Lacibacter sp. H407: one gene and its partner. The protein of the gene in region 2 interacts with the protein of the main gene of each other region in a pairwise test. Links are inferred from orthologs where the notes say so. Each region holds a gene or a part of one and is shown on either strand. Other genes may lie near its edges.

What was found.
Region 1: the proteins of mtgA (region 2) and WG989_RS01105 interact in binary tests that used the Escherichia coli proteins (3 or more experiments, as listed by UniProt). The link is inferred for Lacibacter sp. H407 from one-to-one orthologs.

What each region holds. Positions count from the first base shown.
Region 1 is NZ_JBBKTU010000001.1:269,212-272,533, forward strand. Bases 337-3,322 are described here. They hold WG989_RS01105 (PASTA domain-containing penicillin-binding protein), read right to left. Parts: upstream 2,891-3,322; coding sequence 782-2,890; downstream 337-781. Other genes in these bases: WG989_RS01100 (UDP-N-acetylmuramoyl-L-alanyl-D-glutamate--2,6-diaminopimelate ligase), read right to left, coding at 337-782; WG989_RS01110 (FtsL-like putative cell division protein), read right to left, coding at 2,890-3,216; rsmH (16S rRNA (cytosine(1402)-N(4))-methyltransferase RsmH), read right to left, coding at 3,271-3,322. Also shown: more of WG989_RS01100, read right to left, coding at 1-336. UniProt on the Escherichia coli protein: Essential cell division protein that catalyzes cross-linking of the peptidoglycan cell wall at the division septum. Required for localization of FtsN.
Region 2 is NZ_JBBKTU010000001.1:1,367,738-1,370,960, reverse strand. Bases 75-2,961 are described here. They hold mtgA (monofunctional biosynthetic peptidoglycan transglycosylase), read right to left. Parts: upstream 1,966-2,961; coding sequence 1,183-1,965; downstream 75-1,182. Other genes in these bases: WG989_RS05930 (LysE family translocator), read right to left, coding at 2,552-2,961; WG989_RS05935 (hypothetical protein), read right to left, coding at 1,965-2,486; WG989_RS05945 (AAA family ATPase), read left to right, coding at 655-1,194; pnuC (nicotinamide riboside transporter PnuC), read left to right, coding at 75-605. Outside these bases: more of pnuC, read left to right, coding at 1-74; more of WG989_RS05930, read right to left, coding at 2,962-3,187. UniProt on the Escherichia coli protein: Peptidoglycan polymerase that catalyzes glycan chain elongation from lipid-linked precursors. May play a role in peptidoglycan assembly during cell division in collaboration with other cell division proteins.

The DNA of each region.
Region 1 (3,322 bases), 1.1 Mb from region 2 along the record:
TTCTTCAACCCATAATATTGCTTCTTTGCTTTGCAGTTTTGCAACATCACTTCACCACGCTTATCATCTTTGTTGCTGATAGCAAATGCATCGGCTGTTAATCCATCAAAAAAACGTTTCTTCACTTTGATGTATTCATCAAAGGTTTTGTGATAATCAAGATGATCGTGTGTGATATTGCTGAACAATGCACCGGTAAAATGAATACCTGTAATGCGATGCTGATGAATGGCATGACTGCTGCATTCCATAAATACATAAGTGCAACCGGCATCATACATTTCTTTGAGCAAACGATTCAAATTGATCACATCCGGTGTTGTATGTGTTGATGGAACTACTTTATCGCCGATATGATATTCTACAGTTGAAACCAATCCGCACCGGTAACCCAATCCGCTGAATACTTTGAACAGCAATGTTGCGATCGTTGTTTTTCCGTTGGTGCCGGTAACACCCACCACTTTCATTTGCTCCGTTACATTTCCAAAGAACTGGTTCGCCATAAAACCTGCTGCCTCTGCACTGTTCGCTACCTGTATATAAGTAACATTCTCATTCAACTGCTGCGGCAATTCTTCGCAGATCACTGCAACAGCGCCTTGCTCAATTGCATTTGAGATAAATGCATGCCCGTCAACAGCTACTCCCTTGATGGCAATAAAACAAGTGCCCGGCTTCACAAAACGTGAATCGATCTGCAGATCACTTACTTCCAGAGCAGTTGATCCGTGAACGCTGCGTAGATGCACTTTGTACAATATGTCTTTCAATACTGCCATCAATTGAGATATAATGTTATTTCCTGTCCCTTTGCTACCGGCGCACCGGCAGCGATGGACTGATCATTAATTTTTCCTTTTCCTGTTACCTGCACTTTCATACCGGCTGTTTCCAATACATACAGTGCATCTTTCAATCCCATACCTTTTACATTCGGCATCACTTTCCCATTGGTTGCATAGGTTTGTGATTGAACGGTATTATTTTTCAAGAACGATATCCGCCAGTTACCCACTAACTGATCCGTATAACTGAAACCAAACTGTTTTGAGATCTGTTGCACTTCCTGTTTCATTCCACTGAAACTGTACAGCATTGAATCCGCAAACGGTTTTGCCATTGTGTATGGCTGTTGTTCCTGACTGTATTTATATAAGTGATCTGCAATTTCTCTGAACACCGGCCCTGCTACTGAACCACCATAATAGTTGGCGGCATGTGGCTTGTTCTTTACCACAACTATGATGGAATATTTCGGCGCTTCGCTTGGGAAGTAACCGGCAAACGCTGATTGATATACACCATCTCTGTATTTATAAGTACCATCATTTACTTTCGCTGTTCCTGTTTTACCCGATGCTCTGTACGGCGCTGTTTCAAATTGTTTACGTGCTGTACCTTCTGTACACACAGCAGCTAAACATTCCTGTAATTGTTTGATGGTTGATTCGCTTGCAATTTCTTCGTTCAATACCACCGGTTCATTTTTGCGGATCACTGTTCCGAAATTTCTGATCTCATTCAGCAAATAGGGCTTCATCATCTTCCCATTATTCGCCACAGCATTGTACACCATTAATAATTGTAAAGGCGATACCATCAACTCATAACCAAAACCCCACGAAGCCAATGTTTGCGGATGCCATTGTTTTGGTTTTACCTTATTCGGATTTCTGATCAACGGATTAAATTCTTCGTTCAACTCAATTCCTGTTTTGGTGGTGAGATGAAGATTGGTGAAATGCTTGTAGTATTTTTTTGGATCAGCTGTGTAATACTGATAGGCCAGTTTACTCATTGCCACATTCGAGCTTTGTGTAAAGGCTGTTTTAATAGTTGTTACTTCAGGACCATGATGATCATCCACAATATTTCGGCCGTTCAAATTCCATCGACCACCGTGAATGGTGATGTTATCATTGATGGTTACATGCTTATCTTCCAACGCAGCCAGTAAGGTTACCAGCTTAATGGTTGAACCCGGTTCTGCTGTACGCAATGCATAATTGTCGGTTTCGAAATAAGTTCCGTCTTTTGTGCGACCAAGGTTTGCAATGGCCTTGATCTTTCCGGTTGCCACTTCCATTACAATGCAGGTACCTTCCAAAGCTTCGTTCGTAGTCATGGTGCGCATCAATGCACGTTCGGTTATATCCTGAATATTTACATCGATCGTAGTGTACACATCATCTCCATTTTCCGGTTCTACTTCGTATCCTTCAACCGGCATCAATACGCCACCTGACACATAGCGAACCAAACGCTTGCCGGTAGTACCACGTAAAACACTGTCGAACGAACGCTCAAGCCCAACGAGTTTTGAATTTTCTCTGTACAATCCAATTGTTCTGAAACCCAACTCACCAAACGGATTCAACCGTTTGGTTTTTACCTCTGCAATAAAACCACTTTTGTTTTTACCAAGACGTACCAATGGAAACTCACGTAACTGTTTGTACTCTTCAAACGATACTTTCTTCTTCAAAGAATAATAGCGTGACTTTGATTTATACGCCTGCTTCAATTCCTTTTTATAGGTAGCGGCAGTTTTATCTTTAAATAAACCAGCCAATTCAATTGACAAAGAGTCGATGTTCTCATTAAATCGTAATCCGTTCTTGTAACGTAATCCTTCAGCAGCAAAATCAATGTAAACATCAAACTGTGGTAACGATGTACTGAGCATACTTCCGTCTTCACTGTAAATAGTACCACGCTCAGCCGCCAGATCAAGAATGCGGGTGTGCATACTATCACCCATACTTTTCCAATAGCTCCCTTCAATACTTTGGGTATAAAATGCCTTACCGAGTATGAGTATACCCAGCAGCATCAACCCCAGGAAACCCAGGTACACTCTCCATAATATGTCGTTCTTTACTTCCATTAATTTCCTTTCAGCTTGGTGCTGTCAGTTAGTTTGATGGGTTGTTGAATATTTTCTTTTAAACCAATTGGCTCTACTGCTTTTGCCACTTCACTCAGGCGGTTCTGAAACATCAGTTTCCCGTTGAGCGTTTTGTATTCATACTCCTGCTCCTTTAGTTCTTTGGTTGTACGATTGATGTTGCGGATGGTATTGTCGGCGTAATGGCCATTGGCGATGTAGATGATCGCCAGCACAGAGAGAAAGAGGAAGTATGGAACGTTGCGTACGATCCACTGGTAATTGAACCACTTTTTTAAATCAATCTTCGGCTCTTTTACTGCCATTGGTTTGTTTGTAATTTCCGTTTGTAATGCTGTTCGTTTGTTTTACAATGGGTTTTAAATTTTTTCGGCTACACGTAACCGTGCGCTTCTTGATCTTGGATTTTTT
Region 2 (3,223 bases):
GGCAGCAATTTGTAACGGGAATGAAGGCAACAACCTTACCCGAATACATTGCTGTATTTTCCGGTATTGCCAGTGTTTGGTACAGCCGTAAAGAAAATATCTTGGTTTATCCTGTGGGCCTTATCAGTACCACTATTTATATCTGGCTGAGTTATAAACAGCACTTGCTGGGCGAAGCGGCAGTGAATATTTATTACACCATAATGAGTATTTATGGTTGGTGGTTGTGGGCAAAAAAAGACAACGAGCATCATCAGGTGTTACATATCAGTTACTCAAATAAACGCTGGATTGTTTATCAACTTTTGTTCTTCGCTGGTTTTTACCTTGCATTATACGTTTCGTTGTATTATCTTAAACAGAACTTTGCGCCCGGTGCAATCCCCTGGGCCGATTCGTTCGCAGCTGCAACAGCTTTCACCGGCATGTGGCTTATGGCAAAAAAGAAAATCGAAAGCTGGTATTGGTGGATCGCAACCAATATCGCTTCAGCTCCTTTGTACTTTGTGAAACAATATGTGTTTACCAGTGTTTTTTATGTGGTGTTATTGATCATGGCCTTTTTTGGATTGGCAGAATGGAAGAGAAGAGTAAAATTACGATAGAAGAATTACCCTTGTTTTGTATTGCATCACCCGTTACATTGCAACCTTTATGAATTTCCCGAAGAAAGTTGTTCTACTCGGCCCGGAATCTACAGGTAAATCTTTTTTGAGCGAACGATTGGCAAAGCATTACCGATCGGTGTGGTGTCCTGAATATGCACGGGAATATTTACTGATGTTGGGAAGGCCTTATACTGCGGATGATTTATTGGTGATCGCCAAAAATCAAACCGAGCTGGCGGAAAAATATACTGCCGACGCTCTTGCAAAACAAGTGAACACGATCTTCTTTGATACAGATATGCATGTAATGAAAGTATGGAGCGAAGTTGTATTTGGCTCCTGCGATCCATGGATACTGCAGGAACTGAAACAACAGAAATACGATCTCTATCTACTTTGTAAACCCGATATTCCATGGGTGGAAGATGAACTTCGTGAATATCCGGAGCAAAAAGTGCGGAATGATCTGTTTGCTGTATACAAAGAACTCCTGCAACAACAAACTACACCCTGGAGTATTGTAAGTGGGAATTTTGATGAGCGTTTCGACAAAGCTGTGAAAGCTGTAGATGCTTTACTTCGCTGATCGTTTTTTCTTCTGTTCTTTTTTTGGTTGCACAGCATCCTTTATCAACAATTGAATATCTGCATCGCCTTCTAAATTATTCATTTGCCGCAAAACCCATTGCGAACGTACTGCAACTTGCTGCGTCAAAGGTTTTACTGTGTACTTTTTTGGATTACGTAATGAAGCTGCTATTTGTGCAGCTTCTACACGTGTAAGTTGCTTTGCAGACTTCTTATAATATTGCTTTGCTGCTGCTTCAATACCATATACGCCTTTGCCCATTTCCACCACGTTGAGATATACTTCCAGTATCCGTTTCTTGCCCCATATCCATTCGATCATTTTAGTGAAGTACATTTCCAACCCCTTACGGAACCAACTGCGGTCCTGCCATAAAAAAACGTTCTTCGCTGTTTGCTGTGAAATGGTAGATGCACCACGGATACGTGTAGGTTTTTTTTCGTTATGATCCAGTGCCTTTTCAATCAGCTTCCAGTCAAAGCCCGCATGATCGGGGAACAACTGATCTTCTTCAGCAATTACTGCAAGCCGTGCATGACTACTCATCTGTTCGATGTTGATATAGTCACGTTTTAATCCTTCACCTTTTAGTACGCTTACAAGCTGGGTGATCGTTATTGGAGGATCGATCCATTTTAAAAGGATGATATAAACAAACTGTGCAATAAACAAAATGATGAATAAACGCTTCAGGAAACGAAGCGTACGTTGGAAAAAAGTTGTTGTACCGGTATTGGATTTTTTTGCCGCCATTGCTGCAATATACATCACTGTTTTTTTTCAGGAAGATTTTCGGATGGATAAAGATCCAGCACCTGAAGATCATACTTGTTACCGATACGGTAACGCTTGTTTCCTTTAAAAATAAGTTGTTGTGCATTGTACAACAGAACCGGGATGTAAACCAATGCCACACCGGAGAGCACTGAATTTAACAATGGTTCGCCGCTGATCACAAGCCCTGCCGTAAACAATGGGATACCGAGGTTGCTGTACAAAAAAGCTTCGTTGCTGAAGGGAATGATGCGGTGTTTTTTTGAAGGTTTTTTAAACACGATGGCAATATCACGTTTATGAATACCGCCATCTGCAAAATAAATACTGTCGTTCTGGATGAGATAAATAGTGCCGCTGAATTTTAATCCGAGTTTGGTTTGAAGAGCGATCACCGCTCCTTCTGCATAACGTTTTTTGGCAATACCATTCTTGCGCAGCACCAGTTCATTGAATTGTGCTTCTGCCTGTGTGGCTGCAATGGAAAGAAACAAAAACAGAAAGATTGATTTCATGTACTGGCGATAAAAGAACAACAGAAAAATCAAATGCTTTGTTAAGAAGTAACGATCAATACAGCTTAGCCATTGTTTTTATAAAACAATATCCCGATGATCAGTATAAAACCAAACACAATTAAAATTGTTCCGGATATTTTATTGATCAGGGTGATCATTTTTAAGGTAAGTCTGCTTCGCAAACGATTTGCCAAAAATACTTTCAACAGATCAGCGATTAACACAACAGCTAAACATGCCGCAAAGGTAGCAATGCGTTCGGTAACCGGCATAGTAATAAACGCTGTGGCCCATGTAAACCAAAATGCGATCACAGTTGGGTTAAGGGTGTTCATGAAATAACCGGCGAAAAAAATGCGGACATAATCACCGGCACTCCGTTTCATTTCAATACCATCGCCCAGATCACTGGCCTGCATTTTTTTAAAGAAGAGAAAGTAAACGCCAATACCGATCAGCAAAATGCTGCCACCCATCCCGATCACTTTTTCAAATTTGAGCAGGCGGTTAAACAATTCAGTAAATACATTGCTTATGAGAACGAGCGTAAGATCACTTGCCGCTACACCAAATACAAAGCTTAATCCACCTTTATGCCCATTACTGATGCTTTGTTTAATAATGGAAAAAATTACCGGACCCATACTGATGGCCAGTAATAAACCCAATGCCAAACCTTTGATGATTGCTTCAGTCATGTTTGATGATGGATTGATAGAGATACAGATCAAACG